DNA from 3 places in the Barrientosiimonas humi genome. Region 2 is predicted to be linked to each of the others. Evidence: predicted binding sites of a transcription regulator. Region 2 holds the regulator's gene; each other region holds the start of a gene.
What was found. The regulator HrcA, encoded in region 2, represses chaperone genes, less so after heat shock. The targets are predictions, from matches to a motif close to TTNGCACTCGNNNNNNNCGAGTGCNAA.
Positions count from the first base shown of each region.

Region 1: groES (co-chaperone GroES) is a predicted target of HrcA. The motif match lies at 3,582-3,608, and genes of this name have one in related genera.
Region 3: groL (chaperonin GroEL) is a predicted target of HrcA. The motif match lies at 2,704-2,730, and genes of this name have one in related genera.

Region 1 is NZ_VFOK01000001.1:2,458,473-2,468,066, reverse strand. Features, by position in the region: gene FB554_RS11565 (ABC transporter transmembrane domain-containing protein) at 1-1,538, shown strand, start outside; gene FB554_RS11560 (ABC transporter ATP-binding protein) at 1,535-3,532, shown strand; gene groES (co-chaperone GroES) at 3,773-4,066, shown strand; gene groL (chaperonin GroEL) at 4,198-5,808, shown strand; gene FB554_RS11545 (RNA-binding S4 domain-containing protein) at 6,055-6,312, opposite strand; gene shbA (RNA polymerase sigma factor ShbA) at 6,660-7,238, shown strand; gene FB554_RS11535 (hypothetical protein) at 7,669-8,250, opposite strand; gene guaB (IMP dehydrogenase) at 8,389-9,594, shown strand, end outside.
Region 2 is NZ_VFOK01000001.1:1,826,476-1,836,069, reverse strand. Features, by position in the region: gene nadC (carboxylating nicotinate-nucleotide diphosphorylase) at 1-522, opposite strand, end outside; gene FB554_RS08545 (L-aspartate oxidase) at 519-1,937, opposite strand; gene nadA (quinolinate synthase NadA) at 1,937-2,914, opposite strand; gene FB554_RS08535 (DUF559 domain-containing protein) at 3,141-4,013, opposite strand; gene FB554_RS08530 (NUDIX hydrolase) at 4,204-5,163, opposite strand; gene FB554_RS08525 (DUF3097 domain-containing protein) at 5,160-6,029, opposite strand; gene hrcA (heat-inducible transcriptional repressor HrcA) at 6,214-7,239, shown strand; gene dnaJ (molecular chaperone DnaJ) at 7,236-8,369, shown strand; gene FB554_RS08510 (16S rRNA (uracil(1498)-N(3))-methyltransferase) at 8,366-9,145, shown strand; partial or broken gene FB554_RS17330 (PhoH family protein) at 9,156-9,594, shown strand, end outside.
Region 3 is NZ_VFOK01000001.1:2,683,628-2,693,221, forward strand. Features, by position in the region: gene FB554_RS12565 (PadR family transcriptional regulator) at 1-535, opposite strand, end outside; gene FB554_RS17190 (hypothetical protein) at 707-856, opposite strand; gene groL (chaperonin GroEL) at 916-2,553, opposite strand; gene FB554_RS12575 (LLM class F420-dependent oxidoreductase) at 2,777-3,817, opposite strand; gene FB554_RS12580 (DUF3263 domain-containing protein) at 3,888-4,178, opposite strand; gene FB554_RS12585 (pyridoxal phosphate-dependent decarboxylase family protein) at 4,329-5,678, opposite strand; gene FB554_RS12590 (uracil-DNA glycosylase) at 5,725-6,402, shown strand; gene FB554_RS12595 (SGNH/GDSL hydrolase family protein) at 6,399-7,223, shown strand; gene FB554_RS12600 (hydroxyacid-oxoacid transhydrogenase) at 7,220-8,506, shown strand; gene FB554_RS12605 (threonine aldolase family protein) at 8,687-9,594, opposite strand, start outside.

The DNA.
Region 1 (9,594 bases), 630 kb from region 2:
CGCTCAGCCTCGGCCACGTGCTCCCGCGCCGCACGCCCGCCGGCGAGGTGCTGTCGGTCTCGGGCAGCGACGGCGACCAGTTCGGCGCGCTCATGGAGATCACCGGGCGCACGATCTCCCAGCTGCTGGCCTACCTCGCGGTCGCGGTGATCGTGCTGCGCACGTCGGTCGAGCTCGGCCTGATCGTGCTGCTGGCCGCGCCGCTGCTCGTGGTGCTCGGCGCGCCCCTGCTGCGCCCGCTGCAGCGCTGGCGCGGCATCGAGCGCTCCCGCAACTCCGACCTCACCTCGCTGTCCACCGACATCGTGGCCGGGCTGCGCATCCTGCGCGGCATCGGCGGCGAGTCGACGTTCGGCGGCAACTTCACCGCCCAGTCGCAGCGCGTGCGAGAGGCCGGCACCCGCGCCGGCATCTGGCAGGCGTCGGTCGACGCGATGGGCGTGCTGCTCTCCGGGGCGTTCGTCGTGCTGCTGATGTGGCTCGGCGTGCGCGACGTCGCGACCGGCGAGCTCACCGTCGGCCAGCTGGTCAGCCTCCTCGGCTACGCCGTGATGCTCATCGAGCCGATGCGCACCTTCGTGGAGTTCGCCCAGAAGCTCACCCGCGCCCACGTGTCGGCGACGAAGGCCCGCGCGGTGCTCTCGCAGCAGGCGCCGTGGGTGTCCCCGGTGGACCCGCTGGAGCTGCCGGGCGAGGCGACGATCGTCGACGAGGCCTCCGGCACCCGCATCGAGCCCGGCCGACTCACCATGCTCGTCTCGGCGGTGCCCGACGACACCGCGGCGCTGGCCGACCGCCTCGGCCGATACCTCCCCAAGGACGCCGAGGCCCAGGTCAGCGAGGAGCTGCCCGAGCACCTGCGCGGCCGCGCCGCGCGCAAGGAGCGGGCCGAGCGGGCCCGCCGCCGCGCCGAGCAGGAGCGGGCCGACCGCGAGCGCGCCGCGCGCCCGTGGGGCGTCACCGTCGGCGGCGTCGACGTCTCCCGGGTGCCGCTCGAGCGATACCGCCACCAGGTGGTCGTGAGCGACGCGACGCCGCAGATCTTCGCCGGCACCCTGCAGTCGGCCGTCGACCCGTGGGGGCACGCCTCGCGCGCGCAGGCCGAGCGCGCGCTGCACACCGCCGCTGCCGAAGACGTCTTCGACGCCGTGCCCGGCGGCTGGGGCGGGCGCGTCGACGAGAACGGCCGCGGCCTGTCCGGCGGTCAGCGCCAGCGGCTGGTCCTGGCCCGGGCGCTCACCGCCGACCCCGAGGTGCTGGTGCTCGTCGAACCCACCTCGGCCGTCGACGCCCACACCGAGGCACGCATCGCCGAGCGGCTGGCCGAGCACCGGCGCGGCCGCACCACGGTGGTCGTCACCGCGTCGCCGCTGCTGCTGCACCACGCCGACGAGGTCGTGCTGGTCGCCGGCGGCCGCGAGGTCGCCCGCGGCAACCACGCCGACCTGCTGGCCGGCAACCCCGACTACCGCGCCACCGTCGTCCGCGGCGACGACGCCGAACCCGCCGAGCCCGTCGAGGAGGTGACGCAGCCATGAGCCACACCAGCACTCGTACGTCCTCCGAGCCCGAGCGCACCGGCCTGCCCGCGCAGATCGCGGCCGAGTCGGCGCGCACCTGGAGCGACAGCACGACCCGGGCGGGGGAGGAGCCGGTCCCCGAGCTGCTCACCCACCGCCCCGGCGGAGGTCCGCTGCCGCGTGCGCGGGCGCTGCGCCGCCGTCACCTGCTGCGTGCCGAGCGCGCCCAGGACTTCGCCCGCGAGCTGCGCGAGCCGCACGGCGGGCTGCCCGTCGCCACCGCGCGCCAGGTCGTCCGGTTCGTCGGCGGCCTGCTGGCCGAGCGCCGCCGTCTCGGGCTGCTGCTCGTGCTCGCCAACGTGCTCGCCGCCGCGGCCGGACTGCTGGTCCCGCTGCTGCTCGGCCGCCTGGTCGACTCCGCGATTGCCGACATCGGCCGCGGGGCCGTCTCCTCGGCGATCGCCGCCGCCGACGAGATGGCGCTGCTGGTCGCGGTCGTCGTGGTCGCGCAGGCCGCACTCACCTTCGTCGCCAAGGCCACCGCCGCCCGGCTGGGTCAGGGCATCCTCGCGACCGCCCGCGAGCGGATCACGCGCGACATCCTGCACCTGCCGCTGTCGCGGGTGGAGTCGGCGACGTCCGGCGACCTGGTCACCCGCGTCACCCGCGACGCCGGCACCATGAGCGACTCGGTGGCCTGGGCGCTGCCGGAGTCGGTGTTCGCGCTGATCACCGTGGCGCTCGCGCTGGTCGCGATGGTCATCAACTCCCCGCTGCTCGCGCTCACCACGATCGTCCCGATGGCGCTCGCGATGCTGCAGATCCGGCGATACCTGCGCCGCGCGCCCGCCGGCTACCTCACCGAGGCCGGCAGCTACGCCCGGATCAACACGACCCTCACCGAGACCGTCACCGGCGCGCGCACCGTCGAGGCGCTCGGCCTCACCGAGCGGCGCCTCGGCCGCGGCCGCGCCGACCTCGACGTGTCCAGCGAGGCCGAGCGCTACACCATGTCGCTGCGCAACCTGCTGTTCGTCGCCATGGACCTGGCGTTCAGCCTCCCCCGGGTCTTCGTGCTCGCGATGGGCGCGATCGCGTACGCCAGGGGCTGGGTCTCGATCGGACAGATCACCACGGCGATCCTCTACACGGGGATGATCTGGGGCCCGTTCGACATGCTCGTCGCCACGGTCGACCGGGTGCAGGTCGGCATCGCCTCGACCGCGCGACTGCTCGGCATCTCCACGGTGCCGCGCGACCGCGACGAGGGGCAGGAGCGCCCCGACGGTGTCGCGCTCGCGGGGCGCGACCTGCGCTACGCCTACCGCGAGGGTCACGACGTGCTGCACGGCATCGACCTGGAGCTGCGCACGGGGGAGCGGCTCGCGATCGTCGGTCCGAGCGGGTCGGGCAAGTCGACGCTCGGGCGGCTGCTCGCCGGCATCCACGGCCCGCGCACCGGCAGCGTGCAGGTCGGGGGAGTCGAGCTCACCCGGCTGCCGCTGCCGCTGCTGCGCCGCGAGGTCGCCCTGGTCACCCAGGAGCACCACATCTTCATCGGCACGATCCGCGACAACCTGATGCTGGGCCGCGAGGGCGCGAGCGACGACGAGCTGCTGACGGCGCTGGACGCCGTCGACGCGCGCGGCTGGGTCGAGCAGCTGCCCGAGGGCCTCGGCACCAAGGTCGGCTCCGGCAACCTGGAGCTGTCGCCCGGCCGCGCCCAGCAGGTCGCGCTGGCCCGGCTGGTGCTCGCCGACCCGCACACCATCGTGCTCGACGAGGCCACCTCGCTCATCGACCCGCGCACCGCTCGCCACCTCGAGGGGTCGATGAACGCGCTGCTCACCGGCCGCACGGTCGTCGCGATCGCGCACCGGCTGCACACCGCGCACGACGCCGACCGGATCGCGGTGGTGATCGACGGGCGCATCGCCGAGCTCGGCTCGCACGACGAGCTGCTGGCGCGCGACGGCGAGTACGCCGCGCTCTGGCGGGCCTGGACCACCTGAGCCGGTCGTACGGCCGGGGGCGCAGCCGGGGTGCACCGCAGACGAATTTCTGGCACTCGAGTTGACCGAGTGCTAACGCCCGCCTAGATTCAGTTCTGGCACTCGCCAGGGGCAAGTGCCAGCCCCGACCGCACAGCGCGACCCCCGCGACGGCGCGCCACCGGTCTTGGCTCTGACCCCGGGCGAGCAGGACGGATCCCTGCTGCTTCGCGCAGCGCACCTCACAAGGAAGGTCACACCGTGTCGGTGAACATCAAGCCGCTCGAGGACCGCATCGTCGTCAAGTCGGTCGAGGCCGAGCAGACGACCGCGTCCGGTCTGGTCATCCCGGACACCGCCAAGGAGAAGCCCCAGGAGGGCGAGGTCCTGGCGATCGGTCCCGGTCGCATCGACGACAACGGCCAGCGGGTGCCGCTGGACGTCAAGGTCGGCGACAAGGTCATCTACAGCAAGTACGGCGGCACCGAGGTGAAGTACGGCGGCGACGAGCTGCTCATCCTCTCGGCTCGCGACGTGCTCGCGGTCGTCGGCTGACGACTCCTGACTTCTCGACGCGCCCCGGGCGCCCCGTCCGGGTGCCCCGGGGCGTCGTCGTCCCCGCGGTGAGCGGCGCAGCCTGCGCCCGCCGCGCCCGAATCTGATCGACCCGAAAGGAAATCCACAACATGGCCAAGCAGCTGGAGTTCAACGACTCCGCTCGCAAGTCGCTCGAGCGGGGCGTCGACGCCCTCGCCAACGCCGTGAAGGTCACGCTCGGCCCCAAGGGTCGCAACGTCGTGATCGACAAGAAGTGGGGTGCCCCCACGATCACCAACGACGGCGTCACCATCGCTCGCGAGGTCGAGCTGGAGGACCCGTACGAGAACCTCGGTGCGCAGCTCGCCAAGGAGGCCGCCACCAAGACCAACGACATCGCCGGTGACGGCACGACGACCGCCACGGTCCTCGCCCAGGCCCTGGTCAAGGAGGGCCTGCGCAACGTCGCGGCCGGCGCGGCGCCCGGTGGTGTCAAGCGCGGCATCGACAAGGCCGTCGACGCGATGAACGAGCGGCTGCTGCAGAACGCCCGCGCGGTCGAGGGCAAGAGCGAGATTGCCCAGGTCGCGACCGGTTCGGCCCAGGACGAGACCATCGGCGGGCTCATCGCCGACGCGTTCGACAAGGTCGGCAAGGACGGCGTGATCACCGTCGAGGAGTCCTCGAGCACGGTCACCGAGCTGGACTTCACCGAGGGCATGCAGTTCGACAAGGGCTACCTGTCGCAGTACTTCGTGACCGACCCCGAGCGCATGGAGGCCGTCCTCGAGGACGCCTACATCCTCATCAACCAGGGCAAGATCGGCTCGATCGCCGACCTGCTGCCGCTGCTGGAGAAGGTCGTCCAGTCCGGCAAGCCGCTGCTGATCATCGCCGAGGACGTCGAGGGCGAGGCCCTGTCGACCCTGGTCGTCAACAAGATCCGCGGCACGTTCAACGTCGCCGCGGTCAAGGCGCCCGGCTTCGGCGACCGCCGCAAGGCGATGCTGCAGGACATTGCGATCCTGACCGGCGGTCAGGTCATCGCCGAGGAGGTCGGCCTCAAGCTCGACCAGGCCGACCTCGACGTGCTGGGCCAGGCCCGCCGCGTCGTCCTCACCAAGGACACCACCACGATCATCGACGGCGCCGGCGACAACGACGCGGTCGAGGGCCGGGTCAAGGAGCTCAAGGCCGAGATCGAGCGCACCGACTCCGACTGGGACCGCGAGAAGCTGCAGGAGCGCCTGGCCAAGCTCGCCGGCGGTGTCTGCGTGATCCGCGTGGGTGCGCACACCGAGGTGGAGCTCAAGGAGAAGAAGCACCGCATCGAGGACGCCATCTCGGCGACCCGCGCGGCCATCGAGGAGGGCATCGTCGCCGGCGGCGGCTCGGCCCTCATCCACGCCGCCGCGGCGCTGGACGACCTGTCGCTCGAGGGCGACGAGGCCACCGGTGTCGCGATCGTGCGCAAGGCGGTCGCCGAGCCGCTGCGCTGGATCGCCGAGAACGCCGGGCTCGAGGGCTACGTCGCCGTCGCGCGCGTCGGCGAGCTGGGCATCGGCAGCGGCCTCAACGCCGCCACCGGTGAGTACGGCGACCTGGTCAAGGCCGGGATCATCGACCCGGTCAAGGTCACCCGCTCCGCGCTGCGCAACGCCGCGTCCATCGCGTCGATGGTGCTCACCACCGACACGCTGGTCGTCGACAAGCCGGAGGAAGAGGAGCCGGCGGCTGCCGGCCACGGCCACAGCCACTGACCTCTTGGTCCGACGGGTCGGCCCCGGTGCGCGCTCGCGCACCGGGGCCGACCCATGTCATGCCCTCAGCCCTCATGCCCCACCCTGGGCATGAAACCGGGTTACGTGCGCCGACCTCGATGTGCATGAAACCGGGTCAGGTGCGTATGACCTCGATCCATCAGGGTCAGATGGCCGTAACCGGGTTTCATGCGGGGCTCCGGGGGTGCCGTACGTCGGGGGTGGCGTACGCAGGGGTGTCGTACGTCAGGGCGCGGGTGAGACCTCGTCGGCGCGCACCACGGTCATGGTCGCGCCGGGCAGGTGCACGGTGCTGCCCGGGCGTACGCCGTGGGCCCGGCGGGTCTCGACCTCGCCGTCGACCTGGACGCGCCCGGTCTGGATGAGCTCGCGCGCCTCGGCGCCGTCCTCGACCAGCCCGGACAGCTTCAGCAGCTGCCCGAGGCGGATCTCCTCGTCACGGATCGGCACCTCGATCACGGGGTCGCCTGCGTCACCAGCCATAGCCGTGATCCTCCCAGACGGCGGCGGGTGCGGACACACCCGTGCCGGCGTACGGGGAGAGCCGGCGCCCGACGTACGGCTGGCGGTGCGTGCGCCCCGCGACGCCGGGCGAGACCGGGGTCACCCGCAGGGAGGAGCCGAGTTTGCGGGGTCGGCTTGCACAGGTAGGAGTCGTCGGTCACGCTGGATCTCAGGTCGCCGGCACCTCCAGCGACCGCGGCAGGGGGCCGCTGCTGGACACTCGGGACGGAGGACATGTGCGTTACGGACGCCGCGGCTCCGCCGACCCTGTCTCAGCAGACGATCAGGATGACGTCACACCCGTAACATTCTCCGGCCCCAGGCCGATGGAGCAGTCGATCCCGCAGGGTGCGTTGCGGGATCTGGTTGGCGCCGCGCGGGCAGGTGACGGCGCAGCCACAGATCAGCTCATGGCAGGGGTCCACCAGATCGCTGTCCGCTATGCGCGGGCGCGTCTCGGCACCTTGCCCGGAGCCCGGGAAGCCGCGCAGGACGTGGCGCAGGAGGTGTGTGTGGCCGTGCTGACGTCGCTGTCGCGCTACACCGACCGCGGGCTCCCGTTCGAGGCCTTCGTCTATCGCATCGCCGCCAACAAGGTCGCCGACGCCCAGCGCGGCACCCTGCGCGGAGCGGTGCCCACCGACGACGTGCCCGACCAGGTCGACTCCGCCGCCGGCCCCGAGGAGCACGCGCTGCGCTCGGACCAGGCGCGCGCCGTGTGGGAGCTGATGGACCGGCTCTCCCCCCAGCACCGCGAGATCGTCACGCTGCGCGTGGCCGTGGGCCTCTCGGCCGACGAGACCGCCGAGGCGCTGGGCATGACCCCCGGCGCCGTGCGCGTGGCCCAGCACCGCGCTCTCGGCCGGCTGCGCAGCATGCTGGCCGAGGGGAGTGAGCTGGCGTGACGCCGCCCTCTCTCGGTCGCATCCACAGCGACGACCGGGCGCTCGACGCCCTCGGCGGCCGCCGCCGCCCCGCGGAGCGCGACGAGCTCAGCGACCTGCTCTCCGCGTGGGTCGGGGAGATCGACCGCACCCCCGGCTCGGTCCCGGCGCGCCCGTCGCGCCGCCGGCACCTGTCGTACGTCGGTGCGGCCACGGGCATCGCCGTCGCCACCCTCTCGGTCTCGTCGATGGCTGCCGCGGTGACCGGTCACCAGGTCCCGGTGCTCTACCAGCTCGGCAACGTGGCGAGCAGCGTGTTCGGCGGTCAGACGCCCAGCCAGACACCGGTCGCCGACGACGGCACCGGTGACGGCGACGGTGGCAGCGGCCACGGCAACGACGACGGCAGCGGCGGCGTCCCCGGCTCGACCGGCAGCTCCACCACGGTGGGTCAGCCGTCGGGCTCGGCGACCACCGCCCCGGCGTCCTCGCCGCTGCCGGGCCCGCCCGGCACCAGCCCCTCGCCGCGCCCGACCCCGACCGACCTGCCGTCCCGGCTGCCGGGCACGGCGTCGCTGAGCGATGCGCCGGGCACGTCGCAGCAGCAGCGGCCGAGCCGCCCGGGCACCGGTCCCGCGCCGACGGCCACCCCGACCACCCCGTCGACACCGTCCGGGTCGTCCTCGGGCGGCAGCGGCTCCTCGACCTCGACGGGCAGCAGCTCCTCGCGGCCGAGCAGCAGCTCCAGCACGGGGTCGACCAGCAGCAGCGGGTCCACGAGCTCCAGCTCGTCAAGCTCCTCGTCCGGCACGTCGACCTCGACCGAGGCGAACCGTCCGTCGATCCGGCCCTCGAGCCCGTCGCCGACCTCGTCCAGCTCCTCGGCGTCGCGCCCCGGCGGCCCGAAGGGGTCGAGCGTCGACAGCACCGGCTCGACCACGAGCCGGCAGCGCCTGATCAGCCCCGAGCCGACCGGCTCGACCACGTCGCAGCGCTCGCCCGGTCGGTCGGCCGACGCCCCTGGCCAGGCCACCGAGCGCACCAGCCGGGGCAACGGTCGTGGCCCGGCGCCCTCGGTGACGCCCAGCCCCTGACCTGGCGCAGACGTACGCCCTGATCGGCTGTTCCTGCCGTGGTCGGGGCACCCCTTCGGGGAACCTACACTTGGTTCATGGCACCAGAGATGGCCCCGCTTCCTTCGGTTCCCACGCACTTCGGCCAGCTCGGTCTGACCTACGACGACGTGCTGCTGCTGCCCGGCGAGACGGATGTCGTGCCCAGCGAGGTCGACACCACCTCGCGGCTGACCCGGGAGATCTCCCTGCGCGTGCCGCTGATCTCGGCCGCGATGGACACCGTCACCGAGGCCCGCATGGCGATCGCCATGGCCCGCCAGGGCGGGCTCGGCGTGCTGCACCGCAACCTGTCGATCGAGGACCAGGCCTATCAGGTCGACCTCGTGAAGCGCACCCAGACCGGGCGCATCACCAACCCCGTCACCATCGGCCCCGACGCCACCCTCGAGCAGCTCGACGAGCTGTGCGGGGAGTACCGCGTGAGCGGCCTCCCGGTCGTCGAGGGTGACGGCACCCTCATCGGCATGATCACCAACCGCGACCTGCGGTTCACCCCCGTCGCCGACTGGGGCACGCTGCGGGTGCGCGAGGTCATGACGCCGATGCCGCTCATCACCGCGCCCACCGACATCTCCCACGAGGACGCCACCGCGCTGCTGCGTCAGCACAAGCGCGAGCGGCTGCCGCTGGTCGACGGTGACGGCAAGCTGTCCGGCCTCATCACGGTCAAGGACTTCGTGAAGTCCGAGCAGTTCCCCAACGCGTCCAAGGACGGCCAGGGGCGGCTGCTCGTCGCCGCGGCGATCGGCTACTTCGGCGACGCCTGGGAGCGCGCCACCACGCTGGTCGACGCCGGTGTCGACGTGCTGGTCCCCGACGTGGCCAACGGGCACGCCCGGCTCATGCTCGAGATGATCAAGAAGCTCAAGTCCGACCCGGCCACCCGCCACGTGCAGATCATCGGCGGCAACGTCGCCACCCAGGCCGGCGCGCAGGCGCTGGTCGACGCGGGTGTCGACGCGGTCAAGGTCGGGGTCGGCCCGGGCTCGATCTGCACCACGCGCGTGGTCGCGGGCGTCGGCGTCCCTCAGGTCACGGCGATCTTCGACGCGGCGCAGGCGTGCCGCCCGGCGGGAGTGCCGGTGATCGGCGACGGCGGCCTGCAGTACTCCGGCGACATCGCCAAGGCCCTGGTCGCCGGCGCCGACACGGTGATGCTCGGCTCGCTGCTCGCCGGCTGCGAGGAGTCGCCGGGCGACCTGATCCTGGTCAACGGCAAGCAGTTCAAGAGCTACCGCGGC
Region 2 (9,594 bases):
GCCGCCGAACCCGATGTGGTTGTCCTTCACCATGATCGCGTCGTGCAGGCCGAAGCGGTGGTTCACGCCGCCGCCGTGCAGCACCGCCCGCTTCTCCAGCGCACGCAGGCCCGGGGTGGTCTTGCGCGTGTCGGCGATGCCGACGCCGGTGCCGTCCACCAGGTGCACGAGCTCGGCGGTGGCGGTCGCCACGCCGGACAGGCGGCCCAGCAGGTTCAGCGCGACCCGCTCACCGGTCAGCACCCCGCGCGCGGGGCCGCGCACCGTCGCCAGCACCGACCCTGGCGTCACCGATCTGCCGTCCTGGCCGTGCCAGGTGACCTCGATGCGCGGGTCGACGAGGGCGTACGTCGTCGTCACCGCGTCGACACCGGACAGCACCCCGTCCTCGCGCGCCACGATCTGGGCCTGCGCCTGCGCGTCCTCGGGGACGACGGCCGCCGCCGTGAGGTCACCGGCGGCGCCGAGGTCCTCGGCGAGCGCTGTGCGCACAACCTGCTCCAGCTGAGGGTCGAAAGTCATGCCGGCACCGCCTCGGTCGTGTCCGTACGTCGGTGTGCCCCAACGCTTCTCGGGTGCGCCAGGGCGGAGCGCGCCAGCAGCCAGGCGACGTAGGCGTCGTCCTGCCCGGTGGCCTGCTCGAGCTGTCGGATCGTGTCGCGCAGCGCGCCCGCCTCGCGCAGCACGCCGCACGAGCGGCCCAGCTCCGCACGCACCTGCTCGGTGGCGATCGCGGGAGCCTGCTCGCGCGGACGGACCAGGCCGGGGTCCGCGGGCGGGCCGTCGGCCCGCCACCCGTCGGCGGCACTGTGCGCCCAGACCGACGCCGCGGCGGCGCGGCCGGTCACGACCGCCTCGAGCAACGAGTTCGACGCCAGCCGGTTGGCCCCGTGCAGCCCGGTGCGACTCACCTCGCCGACCGCCCACAGGCCCGGCACGCCGGTGCGCGCCTGCGCGTCGACGGTGACGCCGCCCATGGAGTAGTGCGCGGCGGGCCGGACGGGGAGCAGGTCTTGCAGCGTCAGACCGTGGCCCGCGAGAAGCGTTGTCACCGCTGGGAATTGGCGCTCAGCGTCGTCGACGCGTCGTGCGTCGAGGTGCACGGTTCGCCCCTGCTGCAGCTCGGCCCAGACGGCTGCGGCCACCACGTCGCGCGGCTGCAGCTCGTCGACGAACCGCTCGCCGTCCGACCGCAGCACCGCGCCGGCGCCGCGCAGCGCCTCGGTCAGCAGCGGCGCCGGACGCGAGCCCACGTCGAGCGCGGTGGGGTGGAACTGCACCAGGTGCAGGTCGTCGGTGCGAGCCCCCGCCCGAGCGGCCAGTGCGACCCCCGCGCCGGTCGCGGTGACCGGGTTGGTGGTGTGCGGGAACAAGCCGCCCAGCCCGCCGGTCGCCAGGATGACCCGGTCGCTCTCGAGAGTCGTTGCGCCGCAACGGATCCCGCGCACCACTCCCGATTCGTCGAGCAGGAGGTCGTCGACCCTGCGGCCCTCGAGCAGCTCGATGTCGGGGTGCCCCTCGACCAGCGCCGCCAGGGTCGCGGTGATCACCGCCCCGCTTCGGTCGCCGGCGTGCGCGACGCGGTGGCGCGAGTGACCGCCCTCCAGCGCGAGGTCGTACGCCCCGCTCGCGTCCCTGTCGAACGGCACCCCGTCGCGGGCGAGCCGGGCGACGACGCCGGGCGCCAGGTCGGTGATGCGGGCGATGACCTCGCGGTCACCCGCCCGCGCCCCCGCGAGCCAGGTGTCGTGGGCGTGCTGGGCGGGGGAGTCGTCGGGAGCGAGCGCGGCAGCGATGCCGCCCTGCGCCCACGCGCTGGCCGCGCCCTCGGTGAGCCGGCCGGCGGTCACCAGCACGCAACCGCCGCGCGCCGCGAGCTCCAGCGCCGCCACCAGCCCGGCGAGGCCGGACCCGACCACGATCGGGCGGGCCCGCATCAGGCCACCTCCAGCATCCGCTCGATGGCGCGGCGCGCGTCGCGGGCCGTGGCCGGGTCGAGGGTGATCTCGTGGCGTCCCTGCTCCAGCGCGGCGCGGATCGCCGACAGCGTGTTGCGCTTCATGTGCGGGCACAGGTTGCACGGGCGCACGAAGTCGACGTCGGGGTTCGCGGCCGCCACGTTGTCGCTCATCGAGCACTCCGTGATCAGGGCGACACGCTCGGGTCGCTCGCGCTCGACGTACGCCTGCATCTGCGCGGTCGAACCCGCGAAGTCCGCCTCGGCGACCACGTCGGGCGGGCACTCGGGGTGCGCGAGCACCTGCACGCCCGGGTGGCCCTGCCGGATGCCGACGATGTCGAGCGGCGTGAACCGCTCGTGCACCTCGCACGCGCCGGGGTGGGTGATCACGCGAATCCCGGTCTGCGCAGCGATGTTTCGGGCGAGGTACTGGTCGGGGATCATGATCACCTCGGGCACGCCGAGCGACTCCAGCACGGCCAGCGCGTTGCCGCTGGTGCAGCAGATGTCGCTCTCGGCCTTGATGGCAGCGCTGGTGTTGACGTAGGTCACGACCGGCACACCGGGGTGCTGCGCGCGCAGCTCGCGCACCTGCTCGGGCGTGATCGACTCGGCGAGCGAGCAGCCCGAGCGCAGGTCGGGCAGCAGCACCCGCTTGCCGGGGTTGAGCAGCTTGGCGGTCTCGGCCATGAAGTGCACCCCGGCCAGGACGATCGTGCCGGCCTCGACCGTCTGCGCCTCCCGGGCCAGTGCGAGGGAGTCGCCCACGATGTCGGCGACGCCGTGGAAGACCTCGGGCGTCATGTAGTTGTGCGCCAGGATCACCGCGTCGTGCTCCCGCTTCAGCGCGTGGATCGCGTCGATGTCGTCGGCGAACGTCGCCCACTCGACCTCGGGCACCACGTGGCGGACACGGTCGTACGCCAGGTCGCTGGGGCGGGCGGTCACGCTCATGGTCTGCTCCCTCGTTCGAGTGTTTGATCTGCTCATATTGAGCAAATGCTAGGAGTGAGCATATCTCACGAGGCTGGGTGCGGACATCTCGACGGGACGAAGCCTTCGGGCCGTGCCGAAACCCGCGCCGATCGGGGTGCCGCGATCGGTTCTTCCTGTCCAGATGTACGCCAGCGCCGGCTCCCCGGCTCCCCGGCTCCCCGGCTCCCCGGATCCGCGCGGCCGGTCAGGCGGCGGCCCGGCGCAGGCGCACCGTCTCCACGATCCGCTCGCGCACCCACTCGGGGTGGAACATGATCTGGGTCCAGGTGAACCGGAGCACGAGCCAGCCGCGGCTGACCAGCTCGGTGTAGCGCTCGGTGTCCTTGTCGAACCCCTGGCGCGTGCCGTGGTGCTCGAACCCCTCCGCCTCGATCACGATGCGCAGGTCCTCGTCGCCCAGGTCGACCCGCGCCCAGAACCCGTCGTCGCTGATGATCAGCTGCGGGGTGACCGCCAGCCCCGGGACGTCCAGGCAGATGGCGCGCAGCACCGACTCCATGGGGCCTGCGCTCTCGCCGGTGCCGTGAGTGGCGACGCGGCGCGCCGCAGCAGAGCGTGGCCCGCGCAGCCGGTCGGCCGCCCAGCGCAGCTCGCGCGCGGTGACCATGCCGCTGCGCAGGGCGGAGTCGGCCACGGCCAGTGCCTCGTCGAACGGGAGGTCTCGCGCGCAGTCGAGCGTGGTGCGCAGCGGCTCGGTGACCCCGTCGACGACGTCCTCGGGCGGGACCGGCCGCCAGACCAGCCGCACGTCGCGGGGCGGGGGCACGCGCAGGTGCCGGTTCGGGGGGATCGTGACCCAGGCCTGCCGGGGCTCGGCCTTCACCGACCACCCGTGACGGACCGCGGCCGAGACGTGCGACAGGGTGCCGCTCAGCTCCACGGCCCGGCGCAGCTGGGGCTCCAGCTCGGGCAGGCAGTAGACGCCGTGAGCGAGGCGGCAGATGTCCGCCGACCCCACCGACTCGGCGATCTCGCGCCGGGTGACGGGTCCGAGGAGGTCGCCCAGCCGCGCGGCTCCGCCCCGCTCGCGCAGGGCGTCGATGACGGCTCGGGACATGCGCACCAGCCTGGCGCGCGCCGGGTCGCTGTGCCGTTGTCCACAGGGCCAATCTGCGCGGCGCCGTGCAGATGGACGGGACAAAGCCCGCGCCCCTCCCGCAGCGGTGCGCTATTCCGGTGCCGAGGACGCGTTCTTCCTGTCCAGATGTACGCCCGACGCCCTCGACGGAGCCCGCGCTCGGCTCGGCTCAGCGGGAGCGGGGGATGGGCAGCTTGGTGCCGACCTGCTCGCGCTCGGCGAACACCTCGCGGCGGAAGCGGTAGAGCCGGGCCGGGCGTCCGCCCGTCGCGTGCGTGGTCTCGCCGGTGGGCTCCACCAGCTGATGCTGCTGCTCGACGACGCGGCGGAAGTTCTGCTTGTGCAGCGTCTGCCCGGCCAGCGCCTCCACGACCTCCTGCAGCCGGCCGAGGGTGAACGCCTCGGGCAGCAGCTCGAAGACGACGGGACGGTACTGCAGCTTGGTGCGCAGCCGCGACAGGCCGGTGGCGAGGATGCGCCGGTGGTCGTGCAGCATCGGCACGCCGAGCGGCTCCTGTCCCGACCGCGGACCGAACTGCGGCGACTCCGCCACGAGGCCGGCCTCCCACAGCAGCTCGTAGCGCTGCAGCGCCAGCTCCGGGCGCCAGGCGTGCTCACCCAGCCCGAACAGCTGGTCGCGTCGCTCGCGCCGCGCCCGCACCTGCGCGCCCGAACCGCGCCCGACCCAGCGGTCCAGCCGCGCCACCGGCTCGGCCGACCCGGCCGACCCGGGCGACCCGTCGGCCGACCCCGGCTCTGTGGCCGCGCCGCGCCGGTCCTCCCAGGGGAGCGCGTCGTACAGCCCCAGCCAGCCCTGCTCGTCGGTGGCGGCGCGGGTGAGCCCGAGATAGGAGATCGACACCACGCGGCCCTCGCTGTCGCCGCGGCCGAGGTCGGCGAAGGTGTAGAGCTGCTCGACGAAGCCCAGCGAGTGGCCGGTCTGCTCCTCGACGAACGCGCGCACCCCGGCCTGCAGCGAGCGCTGCTGCGGGTGCAGCGGGCCGGCAGGCAGCCGGCGCGGGTCGCCGGAGGCCAGCGCGGCGGGCATGCCGTCGTCGACCGTGACGACCAGCGCCACCAGCTCGGTGGTGTCCTGCGCGACGGCACCCGCGCCGGGCCTGCGGCTCACGGCACCGTGACGAAGTCGATGAGCTCCTCGACCCGGCCGAGCAGCTCGGGCTGGAGGTCGGCGTAGGTGCGCACGGTGCCCAGTATGCGTTTCCAGCCGTGCGCGACGTCGGCCTGCGAGGCGTGCGGCCAGCCCAGCTCGTCGAGGATGCCGTGCTTCCACGACGTGCCGCGCGGGATGGTCGGCCACTGCGACCAGCCGAGCCGCTCGGGGCGCACGGACTGCCAGACGTCGACGTAGGGGTGGCCCACGATCAGCACGTGCTCCGACGGGGCCGCGGCGCGGGCCTGCTCGACGATGCGGGTCTCCTTGCTGCCCGGCACCAGGTGGTCGACGAGGATCCCGAGGCGGCGCTGCGGACCGGGCCGGAAGTCGCGGATCACCGCCTGCAGGTCGTCGACGCCGTCGAGCATCTCGACCACGACGCCCTCGATGCGCAGGTCGTCGCCCCAGACCTTCTCGACCAGCTCGGCGTCGTGCCGCCCCTCGACGAGGATGCGCGAGGCCGACGCGACCCGGGCCGGGGCGTCGGGCACGGCCACCGACCCGGAGGCGGTGCGGCTCTTCGTGGCCCGCTGCGCGGTGAGCGCGGCCGTGTCGGTGCGCGGCGCGGTGAGCTCGACCGGCTTGCCGTCGATGAGGAAGCCCGGACCGAGCGGGAACGCCTTGACCCGGCCGCGCCGGTCCTCCAGGTGCACCACGTGCATGCCGCCGGCCTTCTCGACCCGCACGACGGCGCCGACCCAGCCGGAGTCGGCGTCCTCGACGACCAGGTCGCGCGCGGCCTCGACCTGCGCCGAGCGGCCGCGCCGGGGCGCCTTCCAGTCACCAGCGAGCACGTCGGATCCGTAGCGGTCGGGAGTCACCCCGTGAGGGTAGGGAAGGGGAGCAGACCCGCCCGGGCGACACGCTCGTACGCCGGCGCGTGGTTTTCTCGCTGCGCCGCACCGGACGTAGACTTGGCACTCGGGTGTGCAGAGTGCCAGCTCGGGCGGTCCCGGGCCGGTGCGAGCGCGCCCGCCGCTCCCGATGCCGACGAAGGTGGTGACCATGTCCGACGACAGGCGACTGCAGGTGCTGCGCGCGATCGTGCAGGACTACGTCGCGACCTCCGAGCCGGTGGGGTCCAAGGCGCTGCTGGAGCGGCACCGCCTGGGCGTCTCGGCCGCGACCGTGCGCAACGACATGGCCGCGCTCGAGGAGGACGGGCTGATCGCCGCGCCGCACACGTCGGCCGGGCGCATCCCGACCGATGCGGGCTACCGGCTGTTCGTCGACCGGCTCAGCGGGATCAAGCCGATGAGCCGCGCCGAGAAGAGCGCCATCCGGACTTTCCTGGACCAGTCGGTCGACCTCGACGACGTCGTCGACCGCACCGCGCGGCTGCTCGCCTCGCTCACCCAGCAGGTCGCGGTCATGCAGTACCCCTCGCTCAGCCGCTCGACGGTGCGCCACGTCGAGCTGGTGCCGCTCGGGATCGACCGCGCGATGGTGGTGCTGATCCTGTCCAGCGGCCGGGTCGAGCAGCGCGTCGTCGAGCTGGCGCAGGACCCGGCCGACGCGGCCGGCCAGCAGCTGCTCGGCGAGCTGCGCGCCCGCATCAACGCCGTCACCGACGGTCAGGTGCTCGGCGAGGCGACCGCGCAGCTGTCCAGCCTGCCGGAGGAGTTCCCCGCCGCCGACCGGCCGAGCGTGCAGGCGATCATCACCTCGCTCACCGACCTGCTGCGCGAGCAGCGGGAGGAGCGGGTGGTGCTGGCCGGCACCTCCAACCTCGCGCGCACGGGCGTCGACGCCGGAGACCTCGGTGTCGTGCTCGAGGCGCTCGAGCAGCACGTGGTGCTGCTGCGCCTGCTGGAGTCGCTCGACCCCGTCGAGCGCGACGCCGTCGCGGTGCGCATCGGCGCCGAGAACCCGCACGCCGGGCTGCAGTCCACGTCGGTGGTGACGACGACGTACGGCAGTGGCGGCGTCGCCGGCCTCGGCGTGCTCGGACCGACCCGGATGGACTACCCCTCGACCATGGCGGCCGTCCGCGCCGTCGCCCGCTACGTCTCGGAGATCCTCGACCAGTGAATGACTACTACGGCACCCTCGGCGTCTCGCGCGACGCGAGCCCGGAGGAGATCAAGCGCGCCTACCGCAAGCAGGCCCGCCGGCTGCACCCCGACGTCAACCCCAGCCCCGAGGCGGCCGAGGAGTTCAAGCGGCTGTCGGTGGCCTACGAGGTGCTGTCCGACCCGCAGAAGAAGGGGCAGTACGACGCCGGCGTCGACCCCATGGCGGCCGGCGGAGCCGCGGGGTTCGGCCAGGGTTTCTCCTTCACCGACATCATGGACGCCTTCTTCGGCGCGGGTGCGGCGGGCGGCGCCCGCGGGCCGCGCAGTCGCCAGCAGCGCGGCCAGGACGCCCTCGTGCCGCTCGAGATCGACCTGCGCGAGGCCGTGTTCGGCGGCGAGGCCGACCTGACGTTCGACACCGCCGTCGTCTGCCCGACCTGCCACGGCGACGGGGCGCGGCCGGGCACCGGCCGGCGCACCTGCGACGTGTGCCACGGCGCCGGCCAGGTGCAGGAGATCCAGAACTCCTTCCTCGGCCAGGTGCGCACCACCCGACCGTGCGGCGCCTGCCGCGGCTTCGGCGAGATCATCACCGACCCGTGCTTCGACTGCTCCGGCGAGGGGCGCGTGCGCGACCGCCGCACCATCACCATCAAGGTCCCCGCGGGCGTCGACAGCGGCACCCGCATCCAGCTCGCCGGCGAGAGCGAGGCCGGTCCGGGCGGCGGTCCGAACGGCGACCTGTACGTCGAGGTCCGGGTGCGCAAGCACCCCGTCTTCCAGCGGCAGGGCGACGACCTGCACTGCTCGCTCGAGCTGCCGATGACCGCGGCCGCGCTCGGCACCACCGTCGCGCTCGACACCTTCGACGGGCCGCGCGACGTCGAGGTGCGCCCCGGCACGCAGCCCGGCGACGTCGTCACGCTGCGCGGGCTGGGCGTCACCCACCTGCGCTCGAGCGTGCGCGGCGACCTGATGGTGCACGCCAACGTGCGCACGCCCACGAAGCTGGACCACCAGCAGCAGGAGCTGCTGCGTCAGCTGGCCAAGGAGCGCGACGAGGAGCGGCCGCAGGCCGCCTTCCAGCCGGTCAGCCAGGGGCTGTTCGGCCGCATCCGCGACGCCTTCGGGGGAAGTAGCGCGTGACCGCGCCGCTGTTCCACCTGCCGTACGCCCGGCTCGCCGACACGCAGCCCGGCACCCGGGTGGTGCTCGACGGGGCGGAGGGGCGGCACGCCGCGACCGTGCGGCGCATCGGGGTGGGGGAGCAGGTGCTGCTGGCCGACGGGACCGGTGCGGTCGCGACCACGACGGTGGCCGAGGCCGGCCGCGACGAGCTGGTGCTGCTCGTCGAGTCGGTCGACCGATCGCCCTCTCCTGCAACGACTTTCGTGCTCGTGCAGGCCCTGGCCAAGGACGGCCGCGACCTGCAGGCGGTCGAGGCCGCCACCGAGCTGGGCGTCGACCGGGTGCTGCCCTGGCAGGCCGAGCGCAGCATCGTGCGCTGGCGCGGCGACCGGGCGGCCAAGGCGCACGCGAAGTGGGTCAGCGCGACCGTGGCGGCGGCCAAGCAGTCGCGGCGGGCGACCGTGCCCGAGGTCGGTGACGTGGTCGGGCTCGACGGCCTGGCCGCCGTGGCGGGCGACGCCGCGGCCACGCTGGTGCTGCACGAGGAGGCCGAGCAGCCGATCGGCGCGGTGGAGCTGCCCGCAGCGGGCGAGGTGCTGGTGGTGGTCGGGCCCGAGGGCGGTATCTCGCCCGCCGAGCTGGCCGCGCTGCGTGCGGCAGGTGCGACGGACGTACGGCTGGGGTCGACGGTCCTGCGCTCGTCGACGGCCGGGCCGGCGGCGCTCGCGGTGCTGCTGGCGCGCAGCCGCTGGTCGGGCACAAAGGATGAGGCCGCTGTCGGCGGGGCTCCGTAGACTGGCCGCGATGACAGACGACCATCCGAGCGAGCATCCCGGCACGGCCGAGGTCCCCGCAGACGACACCCCCAGCCCCGAGGGCGGCGACTCGATCAGCCGCACCGTCACCATCCCGCCCGACATCCAGATGGTCACGCTGCTCGGTCCGCGCGACGAGCTGCTGCGCACGATGGAGCGCGCCTTCCCGCGCGTCGAGCTGCACGTGCGCGGCAACGAGTTCCGCGCGCAGGGCCCGAGCGCCGACGTCGCGATCGTCGAGGAGCTGCTCGGCGAGCTGCTGACCATCATCGACGCCGGCCACCCGCTCAACCGCGACGCGGTCGAGCGCTCCATCGGCATGCTGCAGGCCAAGACCCGCGAGCGGCCGGCGGACGTGCTGACGATGAACATCGTGAGCAGCCGCGGCCGCACGATCCGGCCGAAGACGCTCGGCCAGAAGCAGTACG
Region 3 (9,594 bases), 860 kb from region 2:
CTTCCGGGTCGAGCGCGGCGAGCATCTCGTCGCACCAGTCGATGAGCGCCTGCTCGGCGCGGATCCCGCCGCGCAGGACGAGGTAGACCGGGAGCTCCTCGTCGGACAGGCGCTGCGGGTCGGGGTAGTTCTTGGCGGCGTTGCGCTCGTAGTAGGCCAGCTGGGTGACGTGCTGGTCGCGCTGTCGCCGGATGTCGGCGAGCACCGCCGCGGCGTCACCGTGGGCCATGCCCCGCACCTTCACGGCGAAGGCGCTGCGCGGCCGCTCCGGCGGCGACGGCTCGCGGGTCCAGGCGGTGAGCTCGGCGCGCCCGGCGGCCGTGAGCCCGTAGACCTTGCGGTCGGGCGCTCCCTCCCCCGGCTCGACCGTGGCCGACACCAGCTCGAGCTCCTCCATGCGCGCGAGCGTGCGATAGATCTGCTGGTGGCTGGCCGACCAGAAGAACCCCAGCGACCGGTCGAACCGCCGGGTCAGCTCGTAGCCCGACGCCGACTGCTCGGCGAGGGACACACAGATCGCGTGCTGCAACGACACGCCCGTCAGTCTCTATGCACCTTGTTGCATAGTCAACCGCGCGCAGAGTGCGCGTCGCGCGCGCGGCCCGGCGAGGGCGTACCGACCGGGCGGCAGCCGCATTTCGTTCACCGGTGCACGAAATCCCGGAGGCCCCCCCGGAGATTCCAGGGGTGCCCCACCTCAGATCGTTCACCGGTGCACGAAATGCCAGAAGGCAACGGGCGCCGCCGGCAGCGCCGTCGCCAAGGCGGTGCAGGCGATGAACGCGGCGATCATGACCGCCGTCATCATTCCCGTCGTCGTCAGCGGCTCGAGCTGACCCGGCCCCGGACGCAGCACAGCGGCCCCTCCCGAGATCGGGAGGGGCCGCTGCTTCGTGCGGTGGCGCTACGTGCTGATCAGAAGCCCATACCGCCCATGTCGCCCATACCGGCGTCGGCACCGCCGCCGGCCGGAGCCTTCTCCGGCTTGTCGGCGATGACGGCCTCGGTGGTGAGGAACAGCGCGGCGATCGACGCGGCGTTCTGCAGCGCCGAACGGGTCACCTTGGTCGGGTCCGGGATGCCCATCTTGAGCATGTCGCCGTACTCGCCCGTGGCCGCGTTGAGGCCCTCGCCGACCGGCAGGTCCTTGACCTTGGCGGCGACGACGCCCGGCTCGAGGCCGGCGTTCTGCGCGATCTGCTTCAGCGGAGCCTCGGTCGCGAGCACCACCAGGTTGGCACCGGTGGCCTCGTCGCCCTCGAGCTTGACCTTGCCCGAGGCGTCCTTGCCGGCCTGCAGCAGGGCGACGCCGCCACCGGCGACGACACCCTCCTCGACCGACGCCTTGGCGGCGCGGACGGCGTCCTCGATGCGGTGCTTGCGCTCCTTGAGCTCGACCTCGGTGGCCGCGCCGACCTTGATAACCGCAACACCGCCGGCCAGCTTGGCCAGGCGCTCCTGCAGCTTCTCGCGGTCGTAGTCGGAGTCGCTGTTCTCGATCTCGGCGCGGATCTGGTTGACGCGACCGGCGATCTGGTCGGCGTCGCCCGAACCCTCGACGATGGTGGTCTCGTCCTTGGTGACGACGACCTTGCGGGCCTTGCCGAGCATGTCGAGCTCGGCGGTCTCCAGCTTGAGGCCGACCTCCTCGGAGATGACCTGGCCACCGGTGAGGATCGAGATGTCGCCCAGCATCGCCTTGCGACGGTCACCGAAGCCGGGGGCCTTGACGGCGACCGACTTGAAGGTGCCGCGGATCTTGTTGACGACCAGGGTCGACAGGGCCTCGCCCTCGACGTCCTCGGCGATGATCACCAGCGGCTTGCCCGACTGCATGACCTTCTCCAGCAGCGGCAGCAGGTCCTTGATCGAGGAGATCTTGGAGTTGACGACCAGGATGTAGGGGTCGTCGAGGACGGCCTCCATGCTCTCGGTGTCAGTGACGAAGTAGCCGGAGATGTAGCCCTTGTCGAAGCGCATGCCCTCGGTGAGCTCGAGCTCGAGCCCGAAGGTGTTGCTCTCCTCGACGGTGATGACACCTTCCTTGCCGACCTTGTCCATCGACTCGGCGATGATGTCGCCGACGTTCTCGTCGCCACCGGCCGAGATCGCCGCGACGGCAGCGATCTGGTCCTTGGTGTCGACCTCCTTGGACGCCGACTTCAGCTCGTCGGAGACGGCCACGACGGCCTTCTCGATGCCGCGCTTGATCGCCATCGGGTTGGCGCCGGCCGCGACGTTGCGCAGACCCTCGCGCACCATCGCCTGGGCCAGCACGGTCGCGGTGGTGGTGCCGTCACCCGCGACGTCGTCGGTCTTCTTCGCGACCTCCTTGACCAGCTCGGCGCCGATCTTCTCGTACGGCTCGTCGAGCTCGATGTCCTTGGCGATGCTCACACCATCGTTGGTGATGGTGGGGGCGCCCCACTTCTTCTCGAGCACGACGTTGCGGCCCTTGGGGCCCAGCGTCACCTTCACGGCGTCGGCGAGGGTGTTCATACCCTTCTCGAGACCGCGGCGCGCCTCCTCGTCGAAGGCAATGGTCTTGGCCATTTGCGGTGGTTCCTCCCACACGTCAGCGAATCGGCCGCAGGTCGCCCGCGACGGACGAGGCCGGTCTCCGGGCTCACGTCGCCCGTCGCTCGACCCCTCGACACCACGGCCAGGTCTGTCACTCTCACCAGGAGAGTGCTAAAGCCATGATTAGCACTCGGAGGGGCCGAGTGCAAATGGAGGGCGGCGGACGCACGGCCCGGAACGCGCCGTGCGGCAGCCCCTACGGCAGCAGCGAGCGCAGCGCCTCGATCTGGGCGTTCCGGCCGGAGGCGTCGCCCGCGAGCGGGTGCACCGCGAGCGTGGTCACGCCCGCGTCGGCGTACGCCTTCACCCGGCCGCGCACGAAGTCCTCGGTCCCGATGAGCGAGGTCTGGCGTACGAGCTCGTCGGGCACGGCCTTGGCGGCCTCGTCCTTGCGCCCGGCCAGGTAGTGCTCCTGGATGCGGGCGGCGTCGTCGGCGAAGCCGTAGCGCTCGGCGAGGGAGTAGTAGAAGTTCTTGCCGCGGGCGCCCATGCCGCCGATGTAGAGCGCGAGCTGCAGGCGCGGCAGCTCGAGCAGCTCGTCGGTGTCGTCGCCGATCGCGAGCGGCGGCCCGACGCACACGTCGAGGTCGCCGAGCGCGGGGTCGCGCTTGGCACGGCCCTTGGCCAGCGGCTCGCCCCAGACCGACTCGGCCTTCTCGGGGTAGAAGAAGATCGGCTGCCAGCCCTCGGCGATCTCGGCGGTCATCTCGACGTTCTTCGGGCCGAGCGCGGCGATGAGGATCGGGATGCGGTCGCGCACCGGGTGGTTGATGAGCTTCAGCGGCTTGCCGAGGCCGGTGCCCTCCTCGGCCGGCAGCGGGATGCGGTAGTGGCGCCCGTCGTGCTCGACCTTCTCGCGCCGCCACACCTGGTGGCAGATGTCGACGATCTCGCGGGTGCGGCCGAGCGGCGCGTCGTAGGGGACGCCGTGGAAACCCTCGATGACCTGCGGCCCCGAGGCGCCGATGCCGAGCACGAACCGGCCGCCGGAGACGTAGTCGAGACCCGCCGCGGTCATCGCGGTGAGGGTGGGCGTGCGGGTGAAGATCTGCAGGATGCCCGAGGCGAGCTGGATGCGCTCGGTGCGCGCGGCGAGGAAGCCGAGCTGGCTCACCGCGTCGAAGCTGTACGCCTCGGGCACGAAGACGATGTCGACGCCGACCCGCTCGAGCTCCCCGACCTCGTCGGCGACCTCGGAGAAGCCACCTGCATATCCCAACGGCATTCCGATGCGCATGGGCTCACCCTGGCAGACCGGCGTGCGGCGGTGGCCGGCTCGGTCGGGCCGTTCCGGATCGTGGAGCGGCTCAGGTGTCGAAGCCGAGGCGGCGCGCCGAGCGCTGCTTCATGCGCGAGGCGCGCAGCCGGCGCAGCCGCTTGACCAGCATCGGGTCGTGCTCGAGCGCGGCCGGGGTGTCGATCAGCGCGTTGAGCACCTGGTAGTAGCGGGTGGAGCCCATGTCGAACCGCTCGCGGATCATCTGCTCCTTGGAGCCGGGGAACTTCCACCACTGCCGCTCGAAGGCGAGGATGTCGCGGTCGCGGTCGCTCAGGGAGCCGGTCTGCGGCTGCTGCTGGGACTGCTCGGCGGCGCTCATCGGTGGTGATCTCCAAGCGTGCGGTCGGGACTGCTTGGCCCCGATCGTACGGCGGAACTACAGCGCTGTCATTCCCACCACGACCAGCCGGTACGCCTGTGGCGGCTGTGACGAGTGAGTCGCCAGGAGCAGCGCCCGGGGCCCGCGCGCTCAGGCCATCGAGTCCAGCAGCACCCGGATGTCGTCCTCGGTCGTCTTGGGGTTGACGATCGCGAACCGCGCGAGCGTCTCCCCCTCGTGCGAGGTCGGCACCACGAAGCCGACCTGGTCGGCGAGCAGCTTGTCGGACCAGGCGTAGTAGTCCTCGGTGCTCCAGCCCAGCCGGCGGAACACCAGGACGGTGAGGTCGGCGTCGCGCACGACCTCGACGTACGGCCGGCGCTCGACCTCGCGCTGGGCGAACCGCGCGACGGCCAGGGTGTGCTCGATCGCGGCGGTGTAGGCGTCGGTGCCGTTGGCGACGAGGGAGAACCAGAACGGCAGGCCGCGGGCGCGCCGCGTGAGGCCGACGGAGTAGTCGGTCGGGTTCCACTCGGGGGCGTCGTTGAGCACGTCGAGGTAGGTGGCGTGCTGGGTGTGCGCGACCCGCGCGAGCGCCGGCTCGCGATAGATCAGCGCGCAGCAGTCGAACGGCGCGAACAGCCACTTGTGCGGGTCGACGATGAAGCTGTCGGCGCGCTCGATCCCGGCGTACTTCGCCCGGATCGACGGTGCGGCCAGGCCGGCACCGCCGTACGCGCCGTCGACGTGGAACCAGATCCCGAACTCCGCGCAGACCTCGGCGACCGACGCCAGGTCGTCGACGATGCCGAAGTTGGTGCTGCCGGCGGTCGCGACGACCGCGAAGAACGTCTCGGGCCCGTGCTCGAGCAGCACCTCGCGCAGCCGCTCGCCGGTGAGCTGCATGCGGTCGTTGACCGGCACCTGCACCTGCTCGGCGTCCATCACGCGGCAGGCGGTGGCGATCGAGGAGTGCGAGCCGACGGTGGCCGCGATGCGATACGGCCGTACGCCCTCGGCGGCCTGCTCCCGCGCGGTCGCGCGGGCGGTCACGAGCGCGGAGAGGTTGCCGATCGTGCCGCCCTGCACGAACGAGCCGCCCGCCTGCTCGGGGAAGCCCGCGAGGTCGGCGATCCAGCGCAGCGCCTGGTTCTCGGCGTAGACGGCGCCGGCGCCCTCGAGCCAGGAGCCGGCGTAGATCGAGGACGCGCCGACGACCAGGTCGAACATCGCTGCCTCGCGCGTGGGCGCGCACGGGATGAAGGACAGGTATCGCGGGTGGTCGATCGACAGGCACGCGGGCGCGAGCTTCTCGGCGAACAGGTCCAGGGCCGCCACCCCGCCACGGCCCCGCGGCGTGATCGCTCCCCCGGCGATCTCGTCGAGCTGGTCCTTGGTGAGCGGCGCGTCGAGCGGCACGGGGTCCATCCGAAGCCGCTCCTCGGCGTAACGCAGGATGTCGGCGGCCAGCGCCCGGGTCTGGTCGGTGTACTCGTGCACGGATGTCGAGTCTAGGGGCGAACGGCCGCTCGTTAGATTGGCCGCCATGGTCGCTCGCCCGCTCGAGGAACTCGTCCACGAAAGCTGGGTGCCCGCGCTGTCGCCGGCGCGCGAGCACCTCACGGAGGCAGGCGAGTTCCTGCGGGCCGAGCTGCAGGAGGGCCGCGGCTACCTCCCGGCCGCCGAGAACGTCCTGCGCGCCTTCCAGCGCCCGTTCGAGGAGGTGCGGGTGCTCATCGTCGGGCAGGACCCCTACCCGACCCCGGGGCACGCGGTCGGGCTGTGCTTCTCGGTGGCCCCGGACGTACGCCCGGTGCCGCGCAGCCTGCAGAACATCTACACCGAGCTGGAGAGCGACCTCGGCCTTCCCCGTCCCGCCAACGGTGACCTCACGCCGTGGACCGAGCACGGCGTGCTGCTGCTCAACCGGGTGCTGACCGTGCGCCCGGGCACCCCCGGCAGCCACCGCGGCCGGGGCTGGGAGCACGTCACCGCGGCGGCGATCAACGCGCTCGTCGCCCGCGACGAGCCGCTCGTCGCGATCCTGTGGGGCCGCGACGCGCGCAACCTGGCCCCGCACCTGGGCTCGGTCCCCTACGTCGAGAGCGCCCACCCCTCGCCGCTCTCCGCGCGGTCCGGCTTCTTCGGGTCGCGTCCGTTCAGCCGCGCGAACGCCCTGCTCGAGCAGCAGGGCGCCGCCCCGATCGATTGGCAGCTGGCATGAACCCCACCGCCTCGCCCACCGGACGCCGGTGGGAGCGATACGTCGCCATCGGCGACTCCTTCACCGAGGGCATGAGCGACCGGTCACCCGACGACCCGGAGGTGTACGTCGGTTGGGCCGACCGCCTCGCGGCATACCTCGGTGCGCGAAACACCAGCGAGGACAAGCCTTTCGGCTATGCGAACCTCGCGATCCGCGGTCGCCTCGTCGGTGACGTCACCGGCCCGCAGACCGACGCCGCGCTGGAGCTGTCGCCCGACCTGGTGAGCGTCGTCGGCGGCGCGAACGACGCCCTGCGGCCCAAGGTCGACCTCGACGCGGTCGCCGCGCGGCTCGAGGGTGCCGTCCAGCGGCTGCGGGCGTCCGGCGCCGACGTGCTGCTCGCCACGACGGCCGACCCGGGCTGGGCGCCGGTGCTCAAGCACGTGCGTCCGCGGCTGGCGGTGCACAGCGCGAACGTCTGGGGCATCGCGCAGCGCAACGGCTGCTCCGTGCTCGACGTGTGGTCGATGCGCGTGCTGCGCCACCCCGACATGTGGTCCGAGGACCGCATCCACCTGTCGACCGTCGGGCACGAGCGGGTCGCCGCGCAGGCCGCGTGGACGCTCGGTCTGGAGCCGGGGCTGGACTGGACCTCGCCGCTGAGTCCCGCTGAGCCGCTCGGTCGCTGGGCCACCGCGCAGAGCCACGCGGCGTGGGTGCGCACGCACCTGTCGCCGTGGGTGCAGCGTCGGGTGCAGGGCCGCAGCTCCGGCGACACCGTGCAGCCCAAGCGACCCACCGTCGCCCCGCTCGACCCCGCCCTCGAGGAGACGTCATGACCCACCCCACGCCCGCGCGCCCGGAGCAGGTCTTCACCTACGGCGCGCCGCAGCTGAAGTTCGGCCCGGGGTCCAGCGACGAGATCGGTTACGACCTCAGCACGACCGGCGCCACGCGGGCGCTGGTCGTCACGGATTCGGGCATCGCGGCGTCCGGCGGGCCGCGCAAGGTCGCCGACCAGATGTCCGAGTTCGGTGTGGACTCAGTGATTTTCGACGGCAGCCACGTCGAGCCGACCGACCGGAGCATGGCCGAGGCCGTGGCGTTCGCCCGCGAGAACGGGCCGTTCGACGCGATCGTCGCGGTGGGCGGCGGCTCCAGCATCGACACCGCCAAGGCGGTCAACCTGATGCTCACCAACGACGGCGACCTGCTCGACTACGTCAACGCCCCGGTCGGTGGCGGCAAGGCCCCGACGTCGCCGCTGCTGCCGCTCATCGCCGTGCCGACCACGACCGGCACCGGCGCCGAGAGCACCACGGTGTGCGTGCTCGACGTGCTCGACCAGCACGTCAAGAGCGGCATCAGCCACGCCCGGCTGCGCCCGATGATGGCGGTGATCGACCCCGAGCTCACCGTGTCGCAGCCGCCGATGGTGACCGCCAGCGCGGGCATGGACATCCTGTGCCACGCGCTGGAGAGCTACACGGCCCGGCCCTACACGACGTACGAGCACAAGGCGCCCGAGCAGCGCGTGCCGTACTGCGGGTCCAACCCGATCGCCGACATGTGGTGCGAGAAGGCGCTGGACCTGATGTCGGGCAGCTTCCGCACCGCCGTCGCCGACGGCGCGAACACCGACGCGCGGGGCGCCATGGCGATGGCGGCGACGTTCGCCGGGATGGGCTTCGGCAACGCCGGCGTGCATCTCCCCCACGCCAACGCCTACCCGATCGCGGGTCAGGTCAAGGGTTTTCGCCCGGACGGCTACCCGGGCGACGAGGCGATGGTGCCGCACGGCATGGCGGTCGCCCTCACCGCGCCGGCCGCGTTCCGTTTCACGTTCGACGCGGCGCCCGAGCGGCACCTGGCCGCGGCCCGCCGCCTGGCCCCCGACGCCACCCACGCCGACGACCGCGAGCTGCTCCCCTCGGTGCTGGTCGCGCTCTATCAGGACATCGGGATCCCGAACGGCCTTGCCGCCGTAGGGTTCTCCGAGTCCGACCTCGACGCGCTGGTCGAGGGGACGATGAAGCAGCAGCGCCTGCTGACCACGGCTCCCCGCCCGGTCGGGGCCGCCGACGCCCGCGAGGTACTGGCCCAGGCGATGCACCTCTGGTGAGCACGCCGGTCGAGTAGTCGCGCGAGGGACGAGCGCGGCGTATCGAGACCCCCACGCGCGCATCTGGACAGGAAGAACGCGCGCGACCGCCCGAGATCCTGCGGAACCGCGTAGGCCCGGGCGCGTTCGTCCTGTCCAGATGTACGTCTCAGGGCACCCACCAGCCGGGGCGCGGCGGAGCTAGCCGAGCTCCTCGCGCACCGCGGCGACGAAGGCGTCGACGTCAGCCTCGGTGGTGTCGAAGGCGCACATCCACCGCACCTCGCCGGTCACCTCGTCCCAGAAGTAGAACGGGAACCGCTGCATGAGCCGTCGGCTCACCTCGTGCGGCAGCACCGGGAAGACCGCATTGGCCTGCACCGGGCGGGTGAGGGTGAGGCCCGGCAGGTCGCACACGCCGTCGGCGAGGCGGGTCGCCATGGCGTTGGCGTGGGCGGCGTTGCGGATCGCGAGGTCGTCGGTGAGCAGCGCCTCGAGCTGCACCGAGACGAACCGCATCTTCGAGGCGAGCTGCATCGACTGCTTGCGCAGGAACTTCGTCCCGCGCACCGCGTCGGGGTTGAGCACGACCACGGCCTCCCCGACCATCGCCCCGCTCTTGGTGCCGCCCAGCGACAGGATGTCGACGCCGGTGTCGTGCACCATCTCCCGGAAGCCGACGCCGAGGTGCGCCGCGGCGTTGGCCAGCCGTGACCCGTCGACGTGCAGCACGAGCCCGTCGCGGTGCGCGCGGTCGGCCAGCGCCCGGATCTCCTCGACGGTGTAACAGGTGCCGAGCTCGGTCGACTGGGTGATCGAGACGACCTTGGCCTGGGCCGCGTGCTCGTCGTCGTGGCGGAGCACGACCGCGTCGATCTGGTCGGGCGTGAGCTTGCCGTCGGGGGTGTCGAGGGCGAGCAGCTTCAGCCCGCCCATCCGCTCGGGCGCGGCGCACTCGTCGACGTGGATGTGCGCCGTGCTGGTGCACACGACGGCCTCCCAGCGGTCGGTAACCGCTTGCAGCGCAACGACGTTCGCGCCCGTCCCGTTGAACACGGGGAACGTCTGCGCGCGCTCGCCGAAGTGCTCGCGGCAGCGCTCCTGCAGCC